2 regions of the Clostridium sp. CM027 genome follow, and region 2 is predicted to be linked to the other one. Evidence: riboswitches for the same ligand, from Rfam matches in the RefSeq annotation. Region 2 holds a riboswitch; the other holds the start of a gene.

Region 1 (25,706 bases), 1.0 Mb from region 2:
CTTCTACATGATTTCTTATAAAATTTTCAACAATTTGTGGATGCTGCTTTAAAAATTCAGTTCTAACAACTACTACAGCAGTAGTATATTTTCCTTTTCTAAATATTTCTTTATAATCTAAAATAATATTTGCTTTCGCCTCTTTAATAAATCTTGAACCCCATGGTTCTGGCACTAAGGCTGCATCTATATCCCCTTTTTGCATCAGAGATAAAATATCCGCATTTGCTGCTTGCCTTACTTCCACGGTTCCACCCTTTGTCGTGTCTTTAAGCCCATTCGCAGATAATATATTTCGAAGTGTTAGATCTTGTGTATTACCAAATTGTGGAACTGCAATTTTCTTGCCACTTAACTCTTTTAGATTTTTAATAATTGTTCCTCTTTTAGATACAAATATTGCTCCTGCGTCGGTTGCCCCTGCAATAATCTGAATGTCGCCTTTGGATTTTGCATATCCATTAATAGCTGGACCAGGCCCTATATATGCTATATCAATAGCTTCTGCAAAAAGTGCTTCTATTTCTGCTGGGCCTGCATTAAATAATTTCCAATCTATCTTATTTTTTCCGCCGACGGCTTTTTGAAAACTTCCCTGTGCGCGTCCTACAAGAGCTTGTGAATGAGTTATGTTTGGAAAATACGCAACTCTAAGATTTACATTATCATTTTCTACTTTTTTAGATGAGCATCCTGCTAATCCCCCAAGTATTAAAACACCTACGAATAATACCATTGAAAATTTAAGACTCTTTGAATTTTTCATTTTATCTCTCCTAATTTAAATCCCCACTTTTAACAATATTTCAAAAGGAAAGTGTCCCTCTTATATATTTTATATAAGTATATATTCCATTCCCTATAATGTCAATAGGTTTACTACGTTTTATTGAAATGTCTTCCACTTCTATAAGTGAATGGATACAATTAAGATACATACTATAACAAATAAGATGCATACTATAACAAATAGAAAACTTCAGTTGGAATATAAATCTCCTCCTGAAGTTGTTAAACCCTTCGAAGCTGCGCTAGTTATAATTTAATTGATAGCAAAGTTTTTTATTCAATACGTAGTTTCAATAACTACGTATTGAATTATTTATATTCATATGATATATTATTATATATAAATTAGCTCAATCAATTTATACGATTATAATTTAATTTCATGGAGGTATATTATGGAAATAAAAGATAGTTATATTTTTATAGCATTTGGTGATTCTATTACAAAGGGAATCATTTATGATGATGAAAGATCTAAATACGCAACTTTAAAAGAAAACTTTACGAGCATCATTGAAAATAAAATAAAAGGCCCAGTATATAATGCTGGTAAATTTGGTAGTACCATTATGAGAGGCGCACGTAAGATGTATAATGATGTCATCAAAAAATCACCTGATATAGTGTTAATAGAATTTGGTGGTAATGACTGTGACTATAACTGGAATGACATCGCTAAAAATCCTGATATGGAATACAGACCTAATACTGATATTTCTATCTTTCGTGAAACACTACTTACAATGATAGACACATTGAAAACTAATCACATATTCCCTATACTTATGACGTTGCCACCACTCGATCCTTTAAAGTATTTTAAATGGATTACAAAAGAAGATTCTACTTCAGAAAAAAATATCTTACAGTGGTTAGGCACGAAGGATAGACTCTTTAATTGGCATAACTCATATAGTAAAATCATTACTGAGATAGCCGCTGAAACTAGCACTGTTCTTATTGATGTACGCACAGAGTTTTTAAAGTACAGCGACTATAGTCAATTTTTATGTAAAGATGGAATACATCCCAATATTGAAGGTCAATCATTAATAGCAAATGTTATATTAAAATTTTTAAAAGAAAACTACAACTTTTTATTACAACATTAAAAATGTTGATACGCTCATAGAACATATATTCAGACGTATCATATAATTCCTTAGCAACAAAGATTGGAAATTAACTTTCAATTTTTGTTGCTTTTGTTATTTTTTAAACACAATTTATTAAGTATAATTTGTTAAATATGATTTTTTTAAAAATGAAACTTGCATTTTCATAAAATCATGGTACAATTTATATAATTCATTTATAAATATAAAGGGGGTAATATCATGAGTAATAGCATTGGTTATCCTGAAAAGCAAGGATTGTATGATCCGGCCTTTGAAAAAGATAATTGTGGCGTTGGCTTTGTAGCAAATATCAGAGGTGAGAAAACCAACGGTATTATAAAAAAAGGGTTAAAAGTTCTTGTGAATTTAACTCATAGAGGTGCAGTGGGTGCAGATCCTAAAACTGGAGATGGTGCAGGTATTTTGGTACAAATTCCTGATGAATTTCTTAGGATTAGCTGTGACAATTTAGGCCTAGAATTACCAATGGCAGGAAGCTACGCCGTAGGAATGATTTTTTTGCCAAAGGAACCTGCATTAAGATTTCAATGTGAAGGAATACTTGAAAGAATTGCCGAAGAAGAAGGACAAAAAATATTAGGTTGGAGATCTGTTCCTATAGATAATAGAAACATTGGAGACACGGCAAAAGGAACAGAGCCAATAATTAGACAGATTTTTTTAGGATCAAATTTTAAAGATCCGACTCTAACAGACGAGCAGCTTCAAGAAGAATTTGAAAGAAGACTTTATATTATAAGAAAAAGAGCAGAAAGAGAAGTAATCAAATTGGTTAATAGAAGCACAGAATATTTCTATATCTGCAGTCTTTCTAGCAGAACAATTGTTTACAAGGGACTTTTACTTGCCGACCAAATAAAAGGATTTTACATCGATTTACAAGACATAAATTTTAAGAGTGCGATTTGCCTTGTTCATCAAAGATATAGTACAAACACCTTTCCAACTTGGGATTTAGCACAACCCTTTAGATATTTGGCTCATAATGGCGAAATAAATACAATTAGAGGAAATAGAAACTGGATGAATGCTCGCGAAGGAGTTTTAAAGTCCAAAGTGTATGGAAAGAACATAAAGAAATTGTTTCCAATTATTAGCCCTAATGGTAGCGATTCAGCTTCCCTGGATAATATGTTAGAACTTTTAAAAATGGATGGAAGATCTCTACCTCATAGCATAATGATGTTGATTCCTGAAGTTTGGATGTCAAATAATGATATGGAAGATTATAAAAAATCTTTTTATGAGTATCATGGTTCGTTAATTGAACCTTGGGACGGTCCTGCTGTTGTTGCATTTACAGATGGTATTCGAATAGGTGCAACACTCGATAGAAATGGACTTAGGCCCGCAAGGTATATAATAACAAAGGATGGCTTTGCTGTTCTTGCATCTGAAGCTGGAGTACTTAAGTTTAAACCAGAGAATATCAAAGAAAAAGGCAAGCTTCAACCAGGAAAGATGTTTTTGATTGATACAAATGAAGGCAGAATAATTGAAGATGAAGAAGTAAAAAAAGCAGTTTGCACAAACAAGCCTTATGGTGAAATGATTTTAAAAAATAAACTTTATCTAGAAGATTTTGATGCTGTAATTAATGACGTTAAAATAGACAAAGATATTTTAAAGGAAAGGCAACAAGCCTTTGGATATTCTCTAGAAGATTTAAGGATTATACTATCTCCTATGGCAAGAGATGGTAAGGAACCCATTGGCTCTATGGGAAATGATACACCACTGGCTGTATTATCTAATAGGCCTCAACTCTTATTTGCTTATTTCAAGCAACTTTTTGCTCAGGTTACCAATCCACCAATAGATCCAATTAGAGAAAAAATGGTAATGTCACTTATGAACTATTTGGGATCTCAAGATAATGTTTTAAATCAAGATCTTACTGATAACCCATTTATAGAAATAAAGAGTCCTATCTTAACTAATTTAGAAGTAGCTAAGATTAAAAATTTAAAAGATAACGCTTTTAAAACTACAACAATCCCCATAACTTTTAAAGCAGATACTGGAATTGAAGGGTTTAAAGATGCCCTAGACAAGCTTTGCAAAAGAACATCTGCAAGAATTGAAGAAGGCTATAATATTATCGTTCTTAGTGATAAATCAGTAGACTCTTATGATGCTGCAATCCCAAGCTTACTTGCATTATCTGCCGTTCAGCAGCACTTAACCCGCAAAAAGACCAGAACCTCTGTTTCTATTATAGTCGAAACAGGAGAAGCTAGAGAAACAATGCATTTTGCCTTATTAATTGGCTATGGGGCAACAGGTGTTAATCCATATCTTGCATTTAAGTCTATTGATAATATTATAAATGATGGCGATATAGAAAATGTTTCTATAGAAAAAGCCCATGAAAACTATATACATGCAATATCACAAGGGCTTCTAAAAATATTATCAAAAATGGGAATTTCAACTATACAGAGTTATCATGGAGCACAAATTTTTGACGCAGTTGGCTTAAGTTCTGATTTACTCCAAAAATATTTTGGTGGAACTTCTTCTAGAATTGGTGGAATTGGTGTAGATACCGTAGCAAGAGAAGTATTAATTAGGCATAAAAATGCCTTCAACAAATTAAGAAAACCTATAGCTGAACTTGATGTAGGAGGGGCATATTCTTGGAGAAAAGGTGGAGAACACCACTTATTTAACCCGGATACAATCTTTAAACTTCAAGTTGCTACAAAATCAAATGATTATAATTTATATAAAGAATATGCAAAAGTGATAAATGAGCAGGACAAGAACTTATGTACAATTAGAGGATTATTTGAACTTAATTATGGGGACGGAATTCCAATAGAAAGTGTTGAACCAATTAGTGAAATAGTAAAACGCTTTTGCTCAGGTGCAATGTCCTTTGGGTCCATCAGCAAGGAAGCCCATGAAACTATGGCTATAGCTATGAATAGGCTTGGTGGAAAAAGCAACACTGGTGAAGGTGGAGAGGATGCCGAAAGATTCAAAGTTGATGAAAATGGTGATTTAAGAAGAAGTGCAATTAAACAAATAGCTTCCGGTAGATTTGGTGTAACTGCTGAATATCTTGTAAATGCAGACGAATTGCAAATAAAAATAGCTCAAGGAGCAAAACCTGGTGAAGGTGGTCAACTACCAGGCAAAAAAGTTGATGCAAATATAGCTAGGCTAAGGCATTCAACCCCTGGGATTGATTTAATTTCCCCACCACCTCATCACGATATATATTCTATTGAAGATTTAGCTCAGCTTATTCATGATCTAAAGAGTGTAAACCCTAGGGCCAGAATAAGTACAAAATTGGTTTCAGAGTTAGGTGTTGGAACCATAGCCGCTGGAGTTGTTAAGGCACATTCAGATGCTATAGTAATAAGTGGTCATGATGGAGGAACAGGTGCTTCCCCACTTTCCTCAATAAAGCATGCGGGGCTACCTTGGGAGCTTGGACTTGCTGAAACCCAGCAGGTATTGCTTTTAAATAATTTAAGAAGCAGAGTAACCGTTCAAACTGATGGTCAGCTTAAAACAGGACGTGATGTTGTTATTGCAGCACTTCTTGGAGCAGAAGAATTTGGGTTTGCAACTACAGCTCTTGTAGTGCTCGGTTGTACTATGCTAAGAAATTGTCACTTGAATACTTGTGATATGGGCATAGCTACGCAAGATCCAGAACTTCGTAAGAATTTCAGGGGAAAACCTGAATACGTGGTGAATTTCTTTACATTTATTTCCAAGGAAATAAGAGAGCATATGGCGAGACTTGGTTTTAGAACTATGAATGAAATGATAGGTAGAGTAGATAAAATTAATCAGAAAAAGGCTATAGACCACTGGAAAGCAAAGGAACTAGATTTATCAAATATTCTATATAAACCTGATATGCCCAAAAGGATTAAGCGGTACTGTGTAATATCACAAGATCACGGGTTAGATACTTCTTTAGATTTCAAGCTTATTGAAATGGCAAAAATATCCCTAGAAAATGGAATGAAAAGCACCTCTAATTTAGAAATTGAAAATGTTAATCGTTCTGTTGGTGCAATGTTAAGTGGAAGAATTGCTATGAAATATGGCGCCGCTGGACTTCCTGACGATACAATAACATTAAATTTTGTTGGGGCAGCAGGTCAGAGTTTTGGAGCCTTTGGTGCTAATGGATTAACATTAAACTTAGTAGGAGATGCAAATGATTATGTTGGCAAAGGATTATCAGGTGCTAAAATAATTGTAAAGACACCAGAAAATTGCAGTTTTATTCAAGACGAAAACTTCATCGCGGGTAATACAATTCTTTATGGAGCGACTTCTGGTAAGTTGTTTATAAACGGATTAGTAGGCGAACGCTTTGCAGTAAGAAATTCAGGAGCCCAGGCTGTAGTTGAAGGAATTGGAGACCACGGTTGTGAATATATGACAGGTGGAATTGTAGTTATTATCGGAAGAACAGGCAGGAACTTTGCAGCCGGAATGAGCGGTGGTATAGCATACGTTATCGACGAAGATGAAACATTAAAATCAAACTGTAATATGGAAATGATAGAGGTAGAATTAATAACTTCAGAACCAGATTTATTACAGCTCCATTCGATAATAAAAGAACATTTTGAAGCAACTAACAGCCATAAAGCAAGTAAAATTCTAAATAACTGGAAAGAATACAAGTTAAAGTTCAAAAAAGTAATACCAACCGCTTACAAAGCAATATTAGAAGGTAAATAGAAGCTATAGAACTGTCTCTCTTTAGGGACGGTTCTCAGTTTTCAATTTTTGGAGGTGTTAAATTTGGGAAAATTGTATGGTTTCAAAGAATTCAAAAGAGAAACTGCAAATAAACGCCCTGTAAAAGATAGAATTAAGGACTCTAAAGAATTATTCATAGAATTTCCAGTTGAAAAACTGCGTCAGCAAGGTGCAAGGTGCATGGAATGTGGTGTTCCTTTTTGTAACTGGAGTTGCCCTCTAGGAAACTTAATTCCAGATTGGAATGACATGGTATATAAAGAAAAATGGGAAAAAGCATATAACAGGTTAACCCTTACAAATAATTTCCCAGAGTTCACTGGCAGGATTTGTCCCGCCCCTTGTGAAGGTTCATGTACATTAGGAGTTAATGGAGACCCTGTTGCAATAAGGGAAATAGAATTAAATATTATAGAAAAAGCATTTTCACAAGGATGGACAAACCCTTTAGAGCCTAGAGTTCGGACTGGTAAAAAGGTCGCTATTGTTGGTTCGGGTCCATCGGGCCTTGCGGCAGCTGCTGAACTTAACTCTGTAGGCCATGATGTAACTGTTTTTGAAAGGGACGATGAAATAGGCGGGCTTTTAAGATATGGCATACCAGATTTTAAATTAGATAAAAGCATAGTTCAAAGAAGAGTGGATTTTATGATTGAGGCAGGAGTTAGCTTTAAAACTAATGTAAATGTCGGAGTTGATTATTCTGTAGACACTCTTTTATCTGAATTTGATGCAGTAGCTTTAACTGGTGGTAGTACAATTCCTAGAGATTTATTAGTTGAAGGCAGAGAATTAAAAGGTGTACATTTTGCTATGGATTATCTAAAACAACAAAATAGAAGAGTTTCAGGCAAAACAATAGAAGCTAGTGAGATAAATGCTAAAGGCAAAGTTGTACTGGTACTCGGAGGCGGAGATACTGGCTCAGATTGTATTGGAACTGCAATAAGGCAAGGAGCTAAGAGCGTATATCAATATGAAATTATGCCAAAGCCCCCTGTAGATAGAGACGACACAATGCCATGGCCTTCATACCCTAGAACACTAAAAACTACTACTTCTCATGAAGAAGGTTGCAACCGCGATTGGAATATTACTACAAGAAAATTCACTGGTGAAGATGGCGAAGTTACTACGCTCCATGCATCTAAAGTTGAGTGGACACGTAATGAAAAAGGTATGCAACAAATGAGTGAAATACCAGGTTCAGAATTTGAGCTCAAAGTTGACTTGGTTATTTTAGCTATGGGTTTCTTGCATCCACAACATGAAGGTATGCTTACGGACTTAGCTTTAGACTTTGATAACCGAGGAAACGTTATTGTAGATGATAATTATATGACTAATTTACAAGGCGTTTTTGCAGCTGGAGATATGAAAAAGGGCCAATCATTAGTTGTTTGGGCAATATATGAAGGTCGCGCAGTTACTAAAAATATTGATAAGTATTTAATGGGGGAAACTTCATTAAGGGGGTAAGAGCAAATAGTACAATCAGTATGAAATCTCTCCTGCGTGATTCGAAATAAGAGCTTGAAACGTGAAATTCCATCAAATAATTCTAATCTTTTGCCAATATAAATTTCTCTAACGCTCACATTCGGCTTACAGCCGGTTCCCTAGCCTTCCTTACAGGAGGCTCACGAGAATTTTATATTGCCAAAAGAAGAATTACTAAATGAATTTTCAATGTTTCTGCTCTTCTTATTTGAAGTCACTTTCGGAGAAAGTTCATACTATATAGTAATTAGCACATCCTATGGTATGTATTTTAATAATATAAAAGATAAGAAGAAGGTTTTATTTAACACAGCCTTCTTCCTATCTTTTATATTTTTCAACCTTTAATAAGATCCACAAATGTTGACTTAACTTTGCATCTTACGAAAAATGTAAGTAACGAGAAAGCATCTATCCTCGTTATTTTCAATTTTCGACTAATGTTTTTTCTGGACTTAATGGTATGTTACTTCTATTATCAAATTTTTTATCCCAGCATTCTTTCTTTTATTTTGTTCCCTTTTTTTTTAAATTGTTCATTACTCGCAAAAATCATTAACAAAACCACTGAAAAACTTGTCCACTCCCATTGAGTTGTAATAATCCCTATCAAATTCAAAAGCCTACCACATAGTAATCAGAGCAATAATCAAAGTGCCAAATTTCAAATTTTTCTTCATATAACCTTTATCTCCAAATATAAATTATCCTTGCAGCACATAATTAAAGAACAGTTCAAATTAACTGCCCCAGCGGTTAAAGCTATAACTTTATTTTACACTCTTTTAATATCCTATATCCACTGCAATTTTTGAAAGTAAATCCCAATTCTCCTTATCATTAGGATTAATACTCATAAAATACAAATACCGTTGTATTTCTTCTTCTTTTTCAGTAAAAGCTATCGATCTATTAGTAGATTGAGGTGTAGCATTTATTGAAATGGACATATAAAGTTTAGATAGTGCAGTTGAACCTCCAGTTTTATTTTCAACGTTAGCATAGGACGTAAAAGGTAATATAGATATAGCTGTATGTAAATATGCAGATGCCTCCATATAGTAAGATATTTTATCTTCCTCATCAACTTTACTGTAACCAATCCCAAAGCAACCTACAAGTTCATAAATGCAATGTATAAATACCTCATTCGCTTTTTTTCTTTGTATTTTTTGATTAATGAAAGCGTAAGTTGCAAATAGAAAACTGATTATCAGAGCTATTATTAATAAACGTTTTTTCAAAATAATTCCGCCTTTTTATTTAATGTATTTTCATATTGATTCGTCATAGCTTACACTTATGTATGTATCGTCCTTTTATGATATAAATAACCTATAATAAAATTATAACATATTTTTCATATTATACTTAAGTAATTATTTAATAATCAACATAGAATTAGCACACTCATGAATTGGATAAACTTCGCCTTCTATACACACTCATAATAATGCCTACGGATACCATATTAATAATCCCTAAAGAGCCTCCATAGCTTATGAAAGGAAGTGGAATTCCTATCATAGGGAATAAATTTAGATTCATTAATATATTCGTTGCGAATTGAACTATAAATATACTAATCAAACCGCTTATAAGTAATCGTCCATAATTATCTCTAACATATTTTGAAACATGTAGAATTCTATATATGAAAGAAACAATAATAGAAATAATAACCGCGGCTCCAAGCCACCCAAAAGTATGTACTATATAAATAAAAACAAAGTCTGATTGCATCTCAGGTACCTTTAACAGTGCCTCATTTGCAGAAAACCCATGTCCGAAAATTCCAGATGTATGAGCTATTTCGTACATCTGTACATTCAAGAACCCTACTCCTCTCGCATCCGAGAATGGGTGTAAAAAAGTAAAAAACCTACTTATTCTATATGGTTCTGATATAATATAATACAGAAAACAAATAGTATTAAGTGCAACAATGTAAATTACATATCTTTTTTTCATATTAGATTTAAGAGCTAAAACTATAAATGTAATAAAATAAATTCCACAGTAACCTAATCCTTGAGCAGCTAGCATTAAAAGCATTGGAATAATTAAATACCATACAGCTTTAATTAAATTCATTTTTTTATTCCAGTCATCGTTATTGAATATACCTGCTAGTGCTATTATAAATACATATAAACTAATTGCTTTAATATCAAATGTAAATCTTCCTACACTGATAAAAGGACTTCCATTTATAGGGTGGCTTATAAAAAATGATAAGGTAAATAATAAGCACATGCCTACAAAGATATGTTTCGAATACTTTTGAAGTTTTCTATAGTCAAAGAAATATAATAATACTATACCTATAGTACCAATAGCAGCATATAATAAGCTGTGCTTAAATAGATAATCACTACTTCTGAATGAATTTTTATATTGCATGAGATACATCAATGCAACACCTATATTAACGAGTAGTATGGTTAAAATTAATGTAATCCAATCCGGAGTTCCCTTATGTGCTATGTTTAGCTGTTTACCTACTGCTTCGCCATCTCCCATGCGTTCAACAGCTCTAATTACTGATTCTTCTTGTACTATTCCTTTTTCAGCATATTCGCCTACAATATCCTCAATATGTGAGGATAGCTCTTGTTTTATTTCTTTATGAGCTCCCTTATACTTTACATAAGAACATACATAATCTATATATTCACTAATTTTAGAATTATCTCCTACGTCCATAATATAGCCCCCCCTAATATTTTATCAACTGTAGAACGGAAAGTTGTCCATTCTTCCTCTTTTGCCTTTAATGATAATCTACCTTCCTCCATTATCCTGTAGTACTTTCTAGGACGTTTTCCAGAACCCTCACCCCAATATGCCACAACTAATCCTTTTGCCTCCAAGGTATGAAGAATTGGATAAAGAGTTCCTTCCTTCAATGTAAACACACCGTTTGATTTTTCTTCCATTTCTTTTATCATTTCATAGCCATACATTGGTTTTTTATCAATTAATTTTAAAATGAGGATTATCGTACTTCCCTTTAACAGTTCCTTGTTTATTGACATGTTATTGCCCCCCTTATATTTTTATGGCATATGATACCATTTATACCTAGTAATCCGATACATTGATATCATAAGTATAATAATAACATTATATTCCAAAATGTCAATATAGAATATAAATGAGAATTAGTATATTTTTAATTATGTTTTAACAATACCTCTTCTATAAGCTACTTCCAAACCCTTCAAAATAAAAACACCTAGAAGAACTTCTTCTAGGTGTTTTTATTTTGTCATATATTACATATCATTACTTTTAGGAATTCATGATTTTCTACCCTTCCATTGCCTGGCAGGGGTCACTCATTTGAATAACTTTCTTTAGAACTAGCACAGTTCTACTAGGTGAATACACTATAATCCCAGGTTTATTCCCCTTATTTCGTAATGTTTTCGCGCTGTATATATAATCTGTTGCAATTCTGTGTTGGCCACCAAATATCGTTTCATCACTATTAAAGATAATCTTATATTCACCCATCTCGCCAGTAGGTAGTTCATATTCTGAGAAAGAAGCAGATGGATTAAAATTAAATAAAAATACTAATTCACCTTTTCTGAAAGCAATCATATTTTGCTTATCATCAGTCCAAAGATTTTGGAGGTCTGTTGCACTTAAAACATTATATGTTTTTAATAAAATTAGCATTTCTTTATCAAAATTTGACAAATATTCATACTTAAGATCTTTATTTTCCATCAGACTCCATTGTCTTCTTGCGTAATTATAACTCCAATTATTACCTTCTCTTGGGAAGTCAATCCATTCCGGGTGACCAAATTCATTCCCCATGAAATTTAAATAGCCTTCACCAGCTAAAGTTATAGTAATAAATCTAATAAGTTTATGAAGTTCTACTGCTCTATTTATTATTAAATTATCATCACTTTTTAGCATGTGAGAATACATTTCCTTTCCGCCTAAACGGAACATTAAGGTCTTGTCACCTACAAGTGCTTGATCATGTGATTCAGAATACCCTATATTCTTTTCCTTAGGCCGTCTATTAGTTAACTCGTGCCACAACTGACACATGCTCCATTTTTCATCTGGCAGTTCTTTTAACAATTTCACCCAAAGATCAGGCACTCCCATAGACAAACGATAATCGAAGCCAATGCCACCAAAATCAACTGGCAGACACATTCCAGGCATTCCGCTCATATCCTCTGCAATAGTTACTGCATTAGGTTTTACTTCTCTTACTAAGTCATTAGCAAATTGAAGGTAAGTAATTGCTTCTATATCCGTATCCATACTAAAGTATTTACTGTAATCCGAGAACACTACTCCAAGCCCTTGGTGGTGATATAACATCGATGACACACCATCAAATCGATAACCATCAAAATGGTATTCCTCTAGCCAAAACTTAATATTCGACAAAAGGAAATGAAGAACTTCTGGCTTCCCATAATTAAAAAGTTTTGTACCCCATGCTGGATGATTCCCCTTAACTCCAGTATGGAAGAATTGATAATCAGTTCCGTCAAACTCATTAATCCCCTCAGCTATATTCTTAATTGAATGAGAGTGTACTAAATCAAGTAATACCGCAATTCCCATAAGGTGGGCAGCATTAACTAATGCTTTAAGCTCTTCAGGGGTTCCAAACCAAGATGAAACAGCAAAAAAATTAGATACTTGATAACCAAAAGAGGCATAATATGGATGTTGCATTACCGCCATAAGCTGCACAGTATTATAACCAGCAGCCTTTATTCTTGGAAGAATATTTTCTGTAAACTCGCTAAAAGTACCCATTCCTTCTTTTTCCTGGGACATACCTACATGAGCCTCATATATAAACAATGGCAATTCGCTATCAACATGAAATTCACTATCCCGCCACTTAAATTCAAAGTCTGGTTGCCAAATTTGTCCTACAAAATCATTAGTAATAGGATCCTGCATCGTCCGCTTAATATAAAGAGGAATTCTATCTCTTGATACACCTTTAGCCACTACCCTTACCTTAACATAGGATAAATGTTTTAGGGCTTGTACCCCTGGCAAAAAAATCTCCCAATTTCCACTTTCTTTTCTTATCAATGGATGTGTTTGAGGATTCCAAGAGTTAAAATCGCCAATTAAATAAAGAGCATCAGCCATAGGGGCCCATTCTCTATAAACCCATCCCCCCTTAATTAAATGGAACCCGTAAAATAAGTCGCCACTCGCAAAAGAGTCAAAGCTTTGATTATTACCAAGTAATTCTTTTTTACAAGATGTATAACGGTCCACTCTAATCCTAATATCACTTTCAAACGGCTTGAGATATGGATCAATCTCTATTATTTTGATGTTTTTATTTTTATAATCCTCCATTTAAAAATTCCTTTCGTATTTGAAATTATTGCAAGTCAAAATATTTATTACTAATATATCTAATTCGACTAAATATTATCAATTCCTTTGTTCTTCAAATAAATAAATAAATAAATAATAAACTCAAAAATAATTATAACGACTTAAATTTAGTCTATTAGTAATGAAATTATTATATCTATTATATTTTTCTCAATTGATATTATCTTGTTTTATAAGGGCGTTTATTATAGCTGAACTAGCTATAAATAATAACCCAGCTTGTGGTGCAATCATTGTAAAGTCAACCAGTCCATGCCCAATTATTACAGCTTGAATACCTGCCAGCATTGGAACTAATCTACAATTCTGTGCATGAAGTATCTTTAAATTTCGGAATAAATTAATTTTCATATAGGTATATATGAGAAGCCCAACAGCTCCAAGTGTTGTCATAATAGTAATCCAGATATTGTGACCGTGGTATAGGGTTGCATAATAATACCCTTTCATGAAGCTTTCTCCATGGTCAGTTATCCCCATAATACCCCAACCCGTAAAAGGCTTAAGTTTTATCATTTTTAAACATCCATCCCATATTCCAAAACGACTATTGAATGAGGTATCGAAATCATGTCCGGTTAAATTTTTAAGCATTTCTGGTGGTACAAAAGTAATTACAGCCGTAATTATAAATATTGTGATAAACAGCCATATATCTTTTTTATTACCTTTAAGTAGATAAAATATAAAAACGCCAAATAATAGCCCCATAAAAGCACCCCGAGATCCCGTTAAACACAATGCAATAACAAAGAGGATTGTCGCTGTCTCATAAAATAATTTTGCAGTTTTTGATTTAATGCTACAAAAATAAATACCTACAAGAATCATTATAGCAAACCAGTTCCCCGCTACATTAGGATTACCAAAGGTGCTATATATTCTACCATTAACTGCTGGCTGAGCTGTACTTTGAAGAAATGCCCCCCAAATATTAAAATTAAAATACTCATATAACACTTTCTCAATAATTCCAAAAATTGCTGAGAACAGAGAAAAAAACACTAAATGCATATATATCTTTTCCACCATATTTTCATTTTTACAATAATTTTGCAAAAAAATACTAACACATAGATATATAAAGAGAGCAAACGATGCAACAATTGATGTAAAACTATAATTTATAACTCCTACTATTAAAGACCAAATAAATAGTAAACAAAGTCCTATATTCCAATAATTTTTATCTATCTTAATTTTTTTAAATAACACCATATATATCATATATAATAATGGTATTATGGTCGTATAAGGAGAAATGATTGTTAATAAAACTAAAATGCCCATAATAAAGCCACCTTCATCTCTAGTATTTTTTTTCGTAAGCATAATGATAAGTGCCCAAGAGAATTACCTTATCATTTTGTAAACTGCAATTCCATTAAGTACTAATATTAACCTTGTCACCTCTTTCTATTATATACTAGCCTTGGTATTATTGTTTACTTTATTAAAAGGGTATATTATTATTCTACAACATATAAGCCCTAAAGCTACACCGACTAAAATATCTGTAGGATATCATTTTTATTATCCCCCTTCCTCCATTATATCTCTTTTCCCATATTGTTTCAAAAAAATAAATGTAGCAAAGGATTACCCTTGCTACTAAAATGGCATAATAAAAGTTTTACCCGTTTTAGGATTTTTAGTTATATATACATCTAATCCGTAAACCTCTTTAATTATATCTTCTGTTAATACTTCCTCTGGAGTTCCATCTTTGTAAACTAAGCAATCATGCATTAGTATCATATGATTGCCATATGCAGCCGCTATGTTCAAATCATGTAGCACAGCAATAATTGTTATGTTTTTATTTTCATTTAATTGTTTTAATTGATTCATCATTTCAATTTGATGATGAATGTCTAGGTGAGAAATAGGCTCATCTAAAAGAATTATTCCTGTTTCTTGGGCAATCGCTCTTGCCACTACCACTCGTTGTCTTTCTCCGCCACTTAATGCATTTATGCTTTTATTTCTAAGACCCCAAGTGTTTGTCATTTTCATAGCTTTCATAGCTATTCCCATATCTTTTTCACTTTCTGAGCAGAATCTAGAAATATGAGGCGTTCTTCCCATAAGAACTATATCTTGTACTGAAATATCGAATTCGATTTCTGTGCTTTGCGGTACCACTGCTATTTTCTTTGCTAAAACCTTTGATTTCATTTGGGCTAAGTCCTTTTCATCAATAAAAACTTCACCTTTTTCAGGTTGCAGTGATTTTGATAATATCCTTAGAAGTGTAGTTTTACCTGAACCATTTGGACCTAGAATAGTGTGAAATTTTCCTCTTTCTATGTTTATACTAATATCCTTTAATACTTCCTGTTCAAAGGAAAAACTTACGTTATTTATCTCTATCAATTACATCGCCTTCTTCTTTGTTCTATATAATAAATATATAAAAAATGGAACTCCAAAAATTGAAGTAATAATTCCTACTGGTATTTCTGATGGAGGCACTACTGCTCTTGCAAGCGTATCGCAAATTATTAAAAATATAGCTCCCCCAAGTGCAGAAAATGGTATAACCACCCTATTATCTGGTCCAAAAATCATTCTAATAGAGTGCGGCACTATAAGACCTACAAATCCAATTATTCCACTTACAGATACGACTGCTGCCACCATCAAAGTACTTATTAAAAGTATATACTTTTTTAATCCATTTACATCTACACCAAGACTTCTAGCACTCTCTTCTCCAAGAACCATGATATTCAGATCTCTTGAAAATGTAAAAATAAATAAAATTGAGGGAACTACTATTATAAACAGTAAAATTACCTCGTGATATCCAGCCGTTGAAAAACTTCCCATCGTCCACATAACTATTTTTTCAATATTATCTCTATTAAAGGTCATCATTAATGAAATAATGGATGATAATAAATAATTTATGGCAACACCCGATAGTAAAAGTGTGGTAACTGGAACTTTAGTACCGACTCTCGCAATATTATAAACCAGAAAAGTAGTTATTATAGCACCTACAAAAGCATTGAATGCCACCATGCTCATCCCTAAAAAATTGATTTCATTAAGAAAAACCATGGTTATAGTGGCCCCAAGTGCAGCCCCTGATGAAACTCCGAGAATAAATGGATCTGCCATTGGATTTTTGAAAATACCCTGAAAAGAGGTACCAACCACTGAAAGTGCTGCTCCTACTAAACAGGATAAAATGATTCTAGGAAGTCTTAACTTTACCAATATGATTGCAGATGTAGGATTAATTCCATCTAAGGATACACTGTTATTTAATATTGGAATTTTGCTTATAATAATTAGGGCTGTCTGTTTTAAAGAAATATCTGCTACCCCAAAATTTGTTGCTACAATCATTACAATTAGGAGTAAAAATACCCCTACTGCAAAAACTCGTCGATAATAACTCTTATTTTCTATAAACGTCATGGTTATTTAACCCCTTTTATTTAAAAAGTTCAGGATGAACTAATTTAGCAATTGCTTCAAGTCCTTCTGCAAGTCTCGGTCCCTGCCTAACAATAATGTTTTCATCAATCTCCAATAATTTGCCGTTCTTAACTGCATTCAAATCTTTGTAACCATTGGTAGCTTTTATACCTTTTTTTGAATCATAGAGCTTTGAACAAATTAGCACATCAGGATTCTTTTCTACAAGCTTTTCTACACTGTAGTTCCAACCAACTACGTCGCCCGCAGCATTTTTTCCGCCAGCAATGTCTATCATACTACCTATAAATGTATCTTTTCCTGCTGTAAAATCACCACTCTTGCCAAATCCTGCTACATAGTACACTGTTGGCTTCTTAGCATCCTTAACCTTATCAGTTATTTCTGCAACTTTCCTTTTCATATCTGATACTATTGTCTGGGCTTCCCCACTAGCATTTACAACCTGACCAAGTTTTGACATTGTGTCATACACACCATTAAAATTTTCTTCACCACCAAGCGCTACAACCTTTATATTAAGAGCCTCTAATTTTTTAATAATAGCCTTATCAAAAAGAGCTGATACAATAACTACATCAGGTTTTAATTCAACAATTTTCTCTACACTTGGTTGCAATAAGTCACCAACAGATGTAACCTTAAGGGCCTGAGCTGGGTAATCATCGTAATCACTTCTACCAACTACACTGCTTCCTTTACCAAGTGCATATATTCCCTCTGTTATATTTGGTGCAATTGTAATAATTCTTTTAGGTTCTTTTTCAATGATAACCGTTCTATCATATGAGTCAACTACCTTTAGCGGATATACTACAGCGTTAGTTTCCTTTTTAGTAGTATTAAGCGACCCTTTATTCTCACCTTTGCTGCCACACGCGCTAAATACAACACAAACAAAAACAGCTAAAACTAGACTTATTATACTTTTTCTTTTAAACATAAGTTGCCTCCATAAATTTTAATTTTTTAATTACTTATTTAATTTTAATTGGGATACCACAAACCACCATGTGAACTTCCTGAGCCCTTGATGCAATATACTGATTAACTCTACCCGCAATATCTCTAAAAACCCTTGCCATCTTGTATTCTGGTACAATTCCAGAGCCAATTTCGTTAGTTACAAGAATTATTGTTTTTAAGTTTTTTTCTGCTTCGTCAAGAAATACTGCTACCTCTTGTAAAATCCCTTTTTCCATTGCGCTTATAGCTTGATTATTAAGATCATCGAACTTATCCCCCGCTTCATCAAACATAAGATTTGTAGTCATTATTGTAATACAATCTAATAAAATCGTATCAAACTGCATTTCTTCGTTATAGAATACCTGTTTTAAATTCTTATAGCCTTCAAAGGTATACCAATTAGCTGGTCTTCTTTCTTTATGTTTTTTTACTCTGTCCTTCATTTCATCATCAAACGGAATTGAAGTTGCAATATAAAGTACGTTGCCCTTCTCTTCTTTGGCTAGCTTCTCAGCATATGTACTTTTCCCACTCCTTGCTCCACCTGTTATAAGTATAATTTTTTTCATAGTATGCTCCTTATTATTTTAATGATATACTCTAATGTAAAAAAATCAGAAAATAAAAAAACCACATCTCAAGGATGTGGAATAATGCAATTAAATTTTTCACATATTGGATAACCCAATATTATTGTTAAATCACGCATTTTTCATCCTCCCTCCGAAGACTAAAATTTCAAGCAATAGGCAGGTTTACTGGCTTTAGCATCATCTTACTCTCCAACCTTCTCAGTTTCCCAATGGTTCTTTGGATTTCATCCTCTAATACAGTAGCGGTGGGCTGCAGTGGTTTTATAATCACTTTCCCTTTTAACCCCTGTTACAGGGCACCTAAAACAATATTTAATTTTTATTAAGTTGACTATTTTTATTGTAACATCAAAAAAATATTAAAGCAATGTAAATCATTCTACCTACTTTCTAACGCTATTTCAGTGTTTTATTTAAGTAATATTCCATTACTCCTTTTACAATAGGTACCACATGGTGACTTCCACCTTTCTCTTTAACGTTTTCCATTAACATTGATACTACTATTTTAGGATTAACTGTATCCATACATATAAACCATCCATTTTCTTCTGCAGCTTTATCCTTGTCATCTTTCTTAAGTTCCGCTGTTCCAGTTTTACCCGCGAGAGCTTGCCCATCAACTCTTGCCGCATGACCTGTACCATTTGGGTTATCGATAACTCCAGTGAGACCATCTTTTACAAATTTTATATTATCCGCGGAAATTGCATTAGCTTTCCATACCTTAGCCTTTACCTTTTCATTCAAACTTTCTAAAGTTGGAGACATAATATTTCCATCGTTAACAACTGCGCTATACGATAGTGCAAGGTGAAGTGGGCTCATAAGGACCTCCCCTTGACCATAACCAGTATCTGCTAATGCTACATCATTCTTAATGTTGTTACCATTGGCTACTTGTGAATTTGCTATTGGATAATTTATTGGAAGCTTTTGACCTATTCCAAAATTGTTGCATCCTTTTATAAATTCCTCTTTACCTATATTAAGAGCTGCCTTTGCGAAATATATGTTATCAGAGTATACAAATGCATCCTGTAAATTCACTGACTCTCTCGGTTCACCAACCCTAGTAACCTTATTGAGTCCCCATGATTTATCCGGTTGCCATTCGTTTCCCGGTATGTTAATAAGTTCACTAGGTTTTATCTTCCCTTGCTCTAACCCAACTGCAGCCGTTATCAGTTTAAATGTAGACCCTGGAGAATATACAGCCTTAAATCTATTATTAAATGGATCCCCTGCTTTTTCCCATTCTGCCTTTTGGGTATTAGAAACATAAGTAGTAATTGCATTTGTATCATATGACGGCGAGCTTACTAAAGCCAATACCTCTCCAGTTTTTGGATTTATTGCTGCACTGGCTCCCGGCTCTTTATTCATCCCTTCATATATTTTCTTCTGTAGTTCACTATCTACTGATAATGTTATATTTTCACCTGCTTTTGATTCTTTTTTAAGAATTACAACCTTATTGTTATTATTTTGTTTTGATATATATATTGTTGCCCCATTTTCACCCTTAAGCTTGTCCTCATAAACCTGTTCAAGACCTGCCTTTCCTATTAAACTAAATGAGTTATACCCTTTACTAGAATTCTTTTGTAGTTCCTCAGCAGTTATCGGCTTTATGTATCCTATAAGCGACCCCAAAGCTTCCCCACCTGGATATACTCTACCTTTAGTCTTGTTCGGGATTACCCCATCAAGCTTCATAACTCCATCTATTTTTACTTTTTCACTACGCAATATGTTAATAATCGGTATAAATTGATCAGAATTTTCATTATCCTTTAGTTTATTTTCTATAACCGAAGCATCAATATCTAGTATCTTAGCCATCTGCGATATATTAGCATCCTTATTTTTAATAAATGTAATGGGTTTTATTCCAATCGTAACAATTAAATCATTTATTGCAAGTGGTTTTTTACTCCTATCATAAATTTCTCCACGTATAGCCACTTCTGGCTCTACCCTAACCTTATCTCCCGCTTCCATACTAGGAAATATCATTTTCTCATTCCAAACTAATGTCCACTGCTTTTTATTGTTAACTTCTTCCTTCACCATAGTAGCCTGGTAGCCTGGCATTTTTAATTGCCCTGCTGCAGTATCCATAACTATAGAAAATGGTATATTTATAGCTTTTTTATTTCCTTCCTTAATTTTATCTTCATTCTCCACATTAATAGATATACTTTTAGCCTCTATTCCACTATAAATAGCATTGTATTTGTCTACAAATTCCTTTTCAGTTATTGTTTCCTTAGTTTTAACTGAAAGCATGCTATACATTGTTTTGAAATCCTGCTTTACCCACTTGTTCTTATATGTATCAAATGTTTTTGTTGCACTATCCACTTTTGTAAAAAAATTAAACATAAATACTGCCATTACTATTAATATAATCCCTATCGTTGTAAAAAGTACTACTTTTAAGTTTTTTTTCGACATTTTTTTACCACCCCTTACTTATTATAACACTTGAACCGTATAATTAAATAGTATGATTTTTAAAAGTTTATTTTTTTGCATATTAAACAAATATATTATAAAATAAATTATATTAACTAGAGAATTAATACCCTCAGGATACTATTTTCAACACATCTTTACCCCTGTTGCTTATAATGTATTTAGTATATAATAACTATTAATTGGTGCAATAAATATTATACTCATTATTAAGGAGGCATTATTATGGATAATAAAGTTTATACTAAAAAAAGTAAAGAAGAACTAAAGAAGATCTTAACTCCAATTCAGTTTGAAGTAAGTCAGGAAAGCAGCACAGAAAAATCTTTTGAAAATGAATTTTGGAATAATAAAGAAGAAGGCATTTATGTAGATATTAATAGTGGAGAGCCCTTATTTACATCTCTTGATAAATTTGATTCAGGTTGTGGGTGGCCTAGTTTTACAAAGCCTGTTGAGGATGCTAACGTTAAAGAAAATAAGGATGCAACCCATGGTATGATGAGAACAGAAGTAAGGAGCAAATATGGTGACAGTCATTTAGGACATTTATTCAACGATGGTCCGATTTCCCAGGGTGGATTAAGATATTGCATAAATAGTGCTTCACTAAAGTTTATACCAATTCATAAGCTCTGCGATGAAGGATATGGAGATTACTTAGAATTATTCAATAAATAAGGAGAGCGTTTCTCGCTCTCCTCCAAAACTGTCGTTACAAGTATACCTATACTTGTAATCCATTAATAGCTACTTGCTGATTATCCAAAGCAAATATCTTATCTTTCCATTTTAAAGTATTTAAAACATATCCTAAGGAGTCTGCATGGTATCTTCCAGCTATTTTTTGATAACCCAATAGCTCATATACTTTATCTGAATCAAAATCCACAGGATATAAGCCGCTTATAGGATCAACGAATCCGTTGATTGGATTCTTTAGCTTTCCGTTTTCGTCGTATATTTCATTTAAATAATCGGCGTCCTTGTTGGATATATCTATAATGTATTTTTGGTTATTTTTCTTACTGATAACTTCAACCTTGTAATTGTCTTTATAAGTAACATCGTATTTGTATTGCTCATTATATACATTAAAGTCAAATAGTAATTTTGCTTCATTGTTAATAAACGAGTAAATGTAATAGTACATTATTCCACCACTACCACCTGTTGCAATACTTATTAAAATATCATCTACACCATCTCCAGTAAAATCCCCCAAAAATAGTGTAGGATTGTATCCTGTATTTTCACTAAGTGGTATACTAGCAAAATCACCTGTTATTCCATCTTGAATTACAAGGACGATATTTTGAGTATATGGACTATCTGGTGTCTTTATACCTGTTAAGTACACAGCATCTGTTATTCCATCACCATTTACATCTCCACTTGCATAACTAACAATGCTCGGATTTATCCTATTATATCTATTATACATAACTGCTCCTTTGCATTATAAGATTTATAAAATATCTTATGAGCCAAGCAATAAATTGTTCCATTTATTGATTTTTATAAGCCTTGTAATTGGGCGAATCTTCGCCAACTAATTTATCTAATTTCCAGTTATATCCCTTGTCAGCATCGTAAACAAGAAAATATAGCGCTACAAAAGAAACGTTTTTGTTTTCATTCTTTTTCTCATCTTTATAAGTAATACTTCCATAAACATATTTTATATTATCTAATCCCTTCTTAGACAATATTTCATTAGATTTAAAGGTCTTCGCTTCTTTAGCTGTTATTTTATGGTTATTAGACCACCAGAAAAATAAATTACTCCCTTCAATTTCGGCATTGGTAATAGAGGGTACTATTATCTCCGTAGGCACATTGTTTATTGTCCCACTATCAACGGTAGTTTTTGACCTGTTTAAAAAAGATATATTGGCGAAAGATATTGAGAAAGTATAATTAGTTGATAATACCAACTTTATTTCTCCCACTATACTCTCCCTCTTAGCATTAACAATTAATGTTCCATTTTGTACATCAAACTTTTTATCAGATATATTAATACTCTTAGTAAATCTATCATTTATAGCAAACCCTTTGCCACCAAAAAAACTTGAATAGGATACTGTTTCTCCCACTCCTTGTTCTTTTATAGTTTCAATAACCTTTTCATCAGAAAAAGTTGGTGATAAGACTAATTTAGATCCCTCTGCGCTGTTTTCTTCAATGTTATCAATTCTCCAAGTTTCATTTTCAAAAACAAGGTTACACTTTATCTTTCCTGTAGAAACCAGAAGTCCACTGTCTATAGAAGCTGTCACCAAAATTTCTTCTTTTTTGTTTTCTAAATCCGGTGTTCTTGAAACCATGCCAAGATTTGTGACATCTTGTCCACCTAATACTTTTGGTATATCTGCAATATTAATACTTAATTTTTTTAATCCAACCCAAAACTTCTTTTCATTCATACCTACCAACGGTTTCAATGAATTAACGCTCTCAACTATAATTTTAGGGCTAATCTTCCATTGATTTTTTCCTTCATCATTATATACTAGAGCCAAAGAAGTCTTTGCCTCAATAGCGCCATTGTTTAAAGTTAAATCTACTTTTATGTCATCCTTGCCCTTATATGTATTCCTACTATTTATCTTAAAGCTTTTCATATCATTTTTGCTTATTTTTATTACTGTTCCTTTAGGAAGAGTTACTACTTTTCCTAGCAAGTCGTCTTTTATTTTCACTTCATCCACTGGTTTAACAATAAAAACTGTGTATGCAAAGACTGCGACTGAGGTAACAACTAATAATGATATTATAGGTATAATTACTTTCCTATGCACAAATGTTTTTTTAAAATAAGCAAAAAACTTATCCCTTTTATCCTTTTTTATGTTTTCCTCAGTTATTGCAGGCATCGCTATCGTCTCCTGATGTTTTTCCTCTTTTTTGTCCGCTCCAACTGTCTTTTCTTTATCCCTGTTATTATTTTTATTAGTAATCCGTTCATCTTCTAAATCTATTTTTTCTTCTATTTTCTCTCCACAATATGGGCAAAATTTTAATCCATTAATATTAGTAAATTCATTCTTACAGCTGTTGCAAACCATTTTCTCCCTCCAAACATTTATATAAAATAAACAATATGTTGTATTTAATATATTATAGCCTGTTTGCATACTATGTTCAAACATATTCACATCACTGACTGTAGATAATATTAAAAACTAATATAAATAGTAAAATAAAAATATAATTTTGACTTACTAATTTTCTTCATATGAAACTGGCACGTTATTTATTCCAAGTTCTTGCGCTGCTGCATATTGATCATGGCCCGATACAATTACAAAGCTTCCTTTTTTAATAACAATAGGTTTGTTAAACTTTTTATTATTCTTCATATAATTTATTGCTTTGTTTTTTGAACGTTTTATTGACAAATCTTCATTTTCATTTACTAACTTTGAAATATCCATTATTTCGTCTGTTCCAATTGGCATTTCGTAATTTAAATCTATTTGACCATTCGCATCTTTTAACAGATTGAATATTTTAATTGATGATGCTTCAACTGAAATAAAAGGGGTTCCCTTGCTATTTACGCACGCTTTTAATTCACCTTTAATTACAAAATAATTTACATCCTTCATACCTATTACTGCATCTCTCCAATAATCTTTTTTGACAATTACTCTATAAATTGAATTCATATCATCATAAGTTCCTATTTTAAATAGTAAATTAACATCTCCATTCTCTAACCTATTTGTTTTTACAGGTAATCCCTTAATTATAATCTCACTCTTATTCATATTTAAACTCTCCTTTTAATTGTATATATTTTAGCTGTTTAATTCCAAAAATAAAACACCTAGAAAGCTCATAGCCCTTTCTAGGTGTTTTTAACTATATTATAATTTAACTTCATATTAGTTTTCACGCAAGTAAATTTACCTATAACTATGTTAGACGTTTTTAGATATTTTTCAACTGTAGAATTTTTTTCATTATAAGCTAACACAGACTTCACCCCATTCGTAAATTCAAAAATTTTATTTGTAAATCTTAACTATTACTTATCACTATTCTTACCTATACATCTATTATATCATTGTATGCATAAAGTTACAATTCAAACCCTACAATTGCAGGAAATAGCATACTTTTAGGGGTTAAACTATTTTTTTATGCTACTATTTTCCACTTACTTAACAAAACTTTCCAGTACTTAAATATATTTAAGTGCTGGGATTCTTAACTTAAGTCATCTCCTGCAAAGCTACACAGCTTCTAAAATGACGTTAAAATACAGTTCTAAACTGTTCAATGTGAGTAATTGTATACTCCATACATCCCATACCCATTGCAAAGAATGATACCATTATTATCAGTATTATTGCGCCAAAATCGTATTTCATTGCTTCTTTTTTGTTTATTAAGTAGGCTACAATAATTTCAATTCCTAGTAGAACTAAAACTAGGGGCCACATCGATGCTATTAGTAAATATTTAATACTTGGATTTATTAATCGTAGTAAAAACATTATTCCAAATATAACTAAAACTATTCCAGTAGTAAATGTTCCCACTCTACGTCCCTTAATCATTCATATCACACTCTTTTTTCTTGCCTATAATAAGTTTCGCACCCACAACAATTATTACAATACCT
Region 2 (6,695 bases):
CACTACAAAAACATGGTATTTATATCCCAGGCACAAGGAATATGCAAATCAAAGATATAATTGAAGAAATTGTACTTGATATAAAAAGTTATATAAAATATCATTTTATATAAGAAGGTTTATACATAATATTTAAAATACCAGTTTCTTTATCCTCTGTAACTTTAGCATCAACCTCATACAAAGACTTTATTAATTCTTTGGTTAAGACTTCTGTTGGTGTTCCATAACTAACAATTTTACCTGCTTTCATGGCATAAATTTTATCACAATATAAAGCACCAATATTTAAATCATGAATAGCAGATATAACTGTGACCCCAAGTCCCTTTACAGTAGCCATAAACTGAAGCTGATACTTTATATCTAGATGATTTGTAGGTTCATCTAGAATAAGACATTCTGTTTTTTGTGCCAAGGCTCTTGCAAGAATTATTCTTTGCTTTTCTCCCCCTGATAAGGTTGAAAAGCTTCGTTTAGCATACTCTGTCATACCCACTTTTTCTAAAGACTCTTCCATAATTATATAATCCTGTGCATTATCTTTTTCTATAAACTTTTTATGCGGTGCTCGTCCCATTAGAACCATATCAGAAACAGTAAAATCAAAATTATAATTATTATGTTGAGACACCACAGCCATTTTTTTTGCACTTTCTCTCATAGAAAACTCTTTAATATTTTTATCATCCAAAAATACAGTTCCTGTAGAAGGCTGTAGGGTTCGATATATACATTTTAAAAGTGTACTTTTACCACTTCCATTAGGTCCTATAATGCCTACGAATTCTTTTTTCTTTGCATGTATGCTTAACCCCTTCAAAATATGACTTCCACCTAAATAAGTTTCTACATCTAAAGTCTTTATTTCCATCAATTATCACCTCCAAATCCATATGATTTACTTACCATAAGATATATACAGATTGGGGCACCAATCATAGAAATTAATATTCCTATAGGAAGTTCACTTCCAGGTATTATAATTCTGGATAAAACATCTGCCCAAACCAAAAATATAGCTCCTGTTAATGCAGATAGTAGAATAATTCTTTTATGATCTGTTCCAAATATCATTCTTATAAGATGAGGGATAATAAGTCCCACAAATCCAATAATCCCTGATGAGTATACAATGAATCCAATTACAACTGATGTAATTATAAGATAAAATTGTCGATACTTCTGAAGGTCTGTACCTAAAGTTATAGAAACTTCATCACCAAGTAGCATTAAATTAAGCGTTCTATATTGAGTAATAAAAAATAGTGTAGCTACTATTACAACCGGAATAATTATCCTTATATTTTGCCATTCTGCGCCTGCAAGGCTTCCCATAAGCCAGTATGTTATACTCTGCATACCCTCTCTATCATTAGCGAAGTATACAATAAAACTTGAAAATGCTGAACACACACTACTTAATGCCATACCCGCCAGCAAAAGCTTTGTTGAATTAGCTCTCCCATTTACATTTGCAAGGGTTAATACAAGTATTGATATTGCAAACGCTCCTAGAAAAGCACATATCCCTACATAATTACTGCCAAAAAAAACACCTACCCCAAGCATGATAGCTAAGGTAGCACCTAACGACGCTCCTGAAGAAATACCTAATATATAAGGATCTGCTAATGGATTTTTTACAATCGCTTGCATTATGACCCCGCATACTGAAAGACCTATTCCAACAGCAACTGCCAAAATAATTCTTGGAAGCCTTATAAACCATACAATATCATGTATCGCACCACTTGATAAAAACTTTGCATCACCAATGTTAAATAACTTATATATTATGATTTCATATACATTTTTTATAGAAATCTCAACAGAGCCCATAGTTACGGTTGTTAGAATTGAAAAAATCAAGATAATAACAAGTATAATGGAAACACATATATAAGTAGGTGTTCCATTGATCAAACCATTTTGTGTATTATTCTTATAAATTCTCTTCATTCTTATTTATTTCCATATAATTCAGGATATAATCCTTTTGAAATTGTTTTTATACCATCTAAAGTTCTGATACCGCTAGCATAAACTTCACTTAACATTATCGGATGAACCCTTTTTGACTTTATTGCCGAAATGCTTGAGAGCGCCGGATTGCTTATAATGCTTTTTAATGCAGCCTCTTTATCAATTTCTTTGCCGTAATAAACAGTGAAAATTACATCAGGATTAAGCTTTATCAAATCTTCATTTCCCATTTTACCATTTGACTTTGCTACTAAATTTGCTCCAACTCTCTTTGCAATATCGCCACCAACACTGTCTTCCCCATAAATTCGATATGTTCCGTTTTTTTCCACTTCTAGGATTACTGTTTTAACAGCTTCTTTTCCTCTAACAAAGCCCTTAGCCTTTTCAATTTCCTTTCTCATTGTATTAACTATTTCATTAGCTCTATCCTCTACATTGAAAATTTTACCCATATTTAAAATATCATCATATTCATTTTGCAGCGTATTTGGTTTAATAACACCACTGTTTTGTGACATATATGTATTTATCCCTCTTTCATGCCAAAAACCTACATCCCCAAGATTTTTTTCACCAAATACAGAATACCAGCTCAATATGAAATCAGGTTGTAATGCAATAACCTCCTCTTTTGCGGGTGCTTTTCCATAATACTTCAACTTGCTGAAAGAACTTTTATATTCATCTTTAACATCATGATCTAACCCAGATGCTGCAATTATCTTATCCTGCAATCCTAATGCTAATAATGTTTCTATTGAATTCTGATATACTGCAACAACCTTTTCTGGTGATTTTTCAAAAGTAAGTTTAACAGGTTGCTTAGAATAATTATATGTTGTGATTGTAACAGGGTAATGTGAGGACTGTTTATTACTATTTTCTACTTTAGTTTCTCTTTTAGGTACGGTTGATTCCTCTTTATTGCTACATCCAGTTGCTCCAAATGCCATAAATACTGATAAAATCATAATTATTATCTTTTTCATTTAAATTTTCTCTCCTTTGTTTATAGCTTGCATACTATGATATATTCGTTGATATTGCAGCTTCGCAGAATATGATTTAATGGGTGCCTTCTACTTCTATATGATACGCTTTAAACATACTCCATTCTTATTACTAAATTTATCTAATATATGTTTTTTGCATCTACCCTTCGATCTACTATGTCTAAAAACTCTTCTAGCTTCATTCCACTTTTCAGAGCTCCCTCTAGTCCTAAGTCAATGAATTTTATTATTTTATTTTTAATTTCCCAAGATATAAAATCTTCAGTTACAAACGTTCCCTTCCCTTGATGAGCTTTCAAAGCCCCCTCTTGTTCCAAGTCATTATATGCAGTGCTTACAGTATTTCTGCTTACTTTTAAAATTTTAGATAATTCTCTTTCTGTAGGTAATTTTGTTCCAACTTTGAGAGTTCCTTTTTCTATTTTATCTATAATCTGTTGTTTAATTTGAATATAAAGTGGCACTCCACTTCTTCTATTTATTATAACGTCAATAAAAATCCCTCCCAAAGCATATTGAATTAATCGACTAATTCACTCCAATCATTGACACGACCTCTTAATCATTAAATCATCGCCTGCGGTGCTGCTAAATCTTCTTTTCCACTCTTTGATTAATTCTTTCCTAAATTTAGGGTGAGCTATATTTATTAAAGCTCTCCCTCTTTCTTTTAATGTCTTTCCCCTTAGTTCCGCTATACCATACTCGGTAACTACATAATGAACATCCGTCCTTGATGTCGATGCTGTAGCTTCATTATCTATTAATGGAACTATTCTAGAAACCTTACCATTAAAATCTGTTGATAGAACTGCTATTATCGCTTTACCACCTTTTGATTTATTTGCACCTCTAATAAAATCTACTTGTTCGTAGGCTCCACTAAATTGTTTTAATTCTATAGACTCTAATACTATTCGTCCCATCAAATCTATTTGTGTACATGAACTTATTGATACCATACTATCATTTTGACTTATAACATATGGATCATTTACATAATCAACAGATAACATATCTATCATTGGGTTATTATTAGCAAAATTATATAGTTTCTTTGTTCCCATTAAAACCGCAGCTACTATCTTATTTTTATGAATAGTCTTTCTCTTGTTATTTATAACTCCAGCTTCTACAAGGTCTACTACTCCATCTGATATCATCTCTGAATGTATGCCTAAATCATTTTTACCCTTTAAATTTAAAAGTATGGCATCTGGTATAGCGCCTATTCCAAGTTGTAATGTTGATCCATCCTCTATAATTAAGGAGCAGTTTCTTCCTATTTCATTTTCTGCATCTCCTATTTCACCTTTTTTTAGTTCCATAACTTTATAGTCAGCCTCTACCATATAGTCTATATCTTTAACATGTATAAAGTTATCTCCTAAAACTCTTGGCATCTTCTTATTAACTTCTGCTATAACAATATCTGCACACTCCGCAGTTACTTTAGCGTAGCCACTTGAAACTCCAAAGCTACAAAAACTATGTTCGTCAGGCTCCGAAACTTGGATTATAGCCACATTAACCTTTAAATACTCTTCTCTGAATAATCTTGGCATTTCTGAAAAAAAGCAGGTTGTTAAATCCCCTATATCACTATTTATAACTTCCCTTGCATACGTTCCTTTTCCCATACCTACCATGTGAACTACTTCTCCGTACCTTTCCTTATTTTCAGTCATAGCACCTATAACTAATTTAGGTTCTCCAACTGCATGACCAACAATTACCCGATCCCCAGCTTTTATTTTTTCTGAAGCTTCTTTAGCAGTAACTACCTTTTCTTTATATCTCACTTGCCACTCCATAATATTTCGCTCCTTGTAATTGTAAATTATTCAACAAATTGTATCACCTGTACTTTGTAGAATAATTATAATTCCTACTCCCTCACAAAAAATTAAGCCCTTTAGCATTTATGCTAAAGGACTTGATAACAATATTAACCATATTTGTAAAAACACAAAATATAAAATGCATTTTAATACAAATATGCGTCACACCCCCTATCACTCGTAGCGTTCTTGGTGCATTAATAAAGGCAGGTCTTCTGACTTTGGATCATAGTCGCTTTAATCCTTCCCAACAAAATTGTCAGTGGTATAATTTAAAGCTTCTCACCATTACAGCGGCGGGACCATTCAGGATTTCCACCCGATTCCCTTTTAAATAAGATGCAAAACATCTCATACCTTTATATGCTATATTAAATTACTTTCTTTTAAAAGTTTCTTTTAATCTCTTCCATAAAATCTTTTTTAATTGAGCTTTATTTGTAACAGAGTTTTTATTAAATTCTTTCATAATAATCCTATCGGCTTCTCTATTTCCTGTTATATTGACAATAAATTCTTTGCCTAAGTTTTTGTACATATCCATAATAATTCCCCCTTCAAACTCTAAATATCAATATTATTGACTTAATTTTAGAATTTGAGGTGGTTCTGGGAAACATCCATATGCACCTGCTCTTTTTAAATTTAAATATGCAGTATTAAATAAATCATTCAATGAAAATTTCTTTAACTTATTTATTTTGCCCATATTTATAACACCTCCCAACATCCACGTGAGTAATCAGTATTGTTCCTTATGGCAGGTCTCCTGACTTAGTATCATTGCAATTCGCATCCTTCCTATTTTATAAATAGTGGATATACAAGCGAATTTGCTCCTCATTACAGTGACGGGCTCGCACAAGATTTTCACTTGTTTCCCTTTTAATTTTAAGCTACAACTTTAAAACCATAAATCATTTATTTAATTTTCAATATAACCATGAAGATAAAGCAAACATAAGTTATGCTCGCTTTATTGTTTGACTTTATATACCAATTTTTTTATAATTAAAACTCTATACCCTCTCTAGATGGTATTCCTTCGTTAAAATAATGTTTAATATCCTTCATCTCAGTTACAAGGTTTGATTTATCTATTATAGCTTTAGGTACGTCTCTCCCTGTTAAAATCAATTCTATATTACCAGGTTTATTCTCCATTAATTCTAGTAGTTGTTCTTCACTTATTAGTTGATTGTTCAATGCTCCCATTACCTCATCCATGATAAGTATGTCGCATTTTTCTTCTTTTAATGCTTCGCTACAAAATTCATATCCCTTTTGTACCTCTTCTTTTAATTCATTTTTTTCCTCTGCATTTAATGTCCAAAAAAAACCTCTTTTTTTCTCAAACCTAAATATATTAAAAAAGGGAGCCAGTTTTTTTGCACTTTCAATTTCACCAGTTTTACTTCCCTTCAAAAATTGCACCATAAATACAGTATATCCATTTCCTGCTGCACGTACAGCTAGTCCTACAGCTGCAGTCGTTTTCCCCTTGCCATTCCCCGTATAAATTTGAACATATCCGTTTTTTAATTTCCCCATTATATTCATTTCTCCTTGTTATATCTCGTGTACAAGATAGTAAGCCTCTTGTCATAGCTATGTTTGCACATAAACTACATATAAACAATGTAGTTTATAATTTTTCATATAACTTACCTCTAAGAATCTCTAATTGCTCTTTTAACTTCCTATTCTCTTCTTCAAGTTCTTTAATCTTTTTATCCTTAGCCATTATGATAATGTCTTTAGATTTAGCTGTTTTATCATATTTAGCTCTTTGATTCATAGTCCTACTCGTTTGATTATCCCTAAGTTCCTCAATTCTTTTCTTAGTCTCTTC

The links. Region 2 has a riboswitch for cobalamin ahead of KTC92_RS09895 (acetyl-CoA hydrolase/transferase family protein). Riboswitches for the same ligand answer to the same signal wherever they lie in the genome.
Region 1: another riboswitch for cobalamin. It lies ahead of cobU (bifunctional adenosylcobinamide kinase/adenosylcobinamide-phosphate guanylyltransferase); the one in region 2 lies ahead of KTC92_RS09895 (acetyl-CoA hydrolase/transferase family protein).

The regions. Positions count from the first base shown of each region.
Region 1 covers NZ_CP077725.1:1,041,924-1,067,629, forward strand. Annotated here, with positions in the region: gene KTC92_RS05070 (aliphatic sulfonate ABC transporter substrate-binding protein) at 1-766, opposite strand, end outside; gene KTC92_RS05075 (SGNH/GDSL hydrolase family protein) at 1,185-1,901, shown strand; gene gltB (glutamate synthase large subunit) at 2,127-6,647, shown strand; gene KTC92_RS05085 (glutamate synthase subunit beta) at 6,711-8,147, shown strand; gene KTC92_RS05090 (hypothetical protein) at 8,954-9,412, opposite strand; gene KTC92_RS05095 (FtsW/RodA/SpoVE family cell cycle protein) at 9,579-10,874, opposite strand; gene KTC92_RS05100 (PadR family transcriptional regulator) at 10,865-11,206, opposite strand; gene KTC92_RS05105 (alpha-amylase family glycosyl hydrolase) at 11,481-13,535, opposite strand; gene KTC92_RS05110 (O-antigen ligase family protein) at 13,728-14,867, opposite strand; gene KTC92_RS05115 (ABC transporter ATP-binding protein) at 15,189-15,953, opposite strand; gene KTC92_RS05120 (iron ABC transporter permease) at 15,954-17,006, opposite strand; gene KTC92_RS05125 (ABC transporter substrate-binding protein) at 17,023-17,970, opposite strand; gene cobU (bifunctional adenosylcobinamide kinase/adenosylcobinamide-phosphate guanylyltransferase) at 18,005-18,565, opposite strand; cobalamin riboswitch at 18,727-18,908, opposite strand; partial or broken gene KTC92_RS18630 (hypothetical protein) at 18,868-18,930, opposite strand; gene KTC92_RS05135 (penicillin-binding transpeptidase domain-containing protein) at 18,986-21,049, opposite strand; gene msrB (peptide-methionine (R)-S-oxide reductase MsrB) at 21,296-21,751, shown strand; gene KTC92_RS05145 (FG-GAP-like repeat-containing protein) at 21,798-22,514, opposite strand; gene KTC92_RS05150 (hypothetical protein) at 22,579-24,141, opposite strand; gene KTC92_RS05155 (hypothetical protein) at 24,298-24,846, opposite strand; gene KTC92_RS05160 (hypothetical protein) at 24,927-25,055, opposite strand; gene KTC92_RS05165 (LiaI-LiaF-like domain-containing protein) at 25,336-25,641, opposite strand; gene KTC92_RS05170 (hypothetical protein) at 25,634-25,706, opposite strand, start outside.
Region 2 covers NZ_CP077725.1:2,084,394-2,091,088, forward strand. Annotated here, with positions in the region: gene KTC92_RS09870 (DUF3842 family protein) at 1-113, shown strand, start outside; gene KTC92_RS09875 (ABC transporter ATP-binding protein) at 101-874, opposite strand; gene KTC92_RS09880 (iron ABC transporter permease) at 874-1,962, opposite strand; gene KTC92_RS09885 (ABC transporter substrate-binding protein) at 1,965-2,978, opposite strand; gene KTC92_RS09890 (GntR family transcriptional regulator) at 3,122-3,511, opposite strand; gene KTC92_RS09895 (acetyl-CoA hydrolase/transferase family protein) at 3,545-4,816, opposite strand; cobalamin riboswitch at 5,031-5,219, opposite strand; gene KTC92_RS09900 (hypothetical protein) at 5,220-5,387, opposite strand; gene KTC92_RS09905 (hypothetical protein) at 5,421-5,552, opposite strand; cobalamin riboswitch at 5,585-5,773, opposite strand; gene KTC92_RS09910 (cob(I)yrinic acid a,c-diamide adenosyltransferase) at 5,855-6,394, opposite strand; gene KTC92_RS09915 (DUF6262 family protein) at 6,489-6,695, opposite strand, start outside.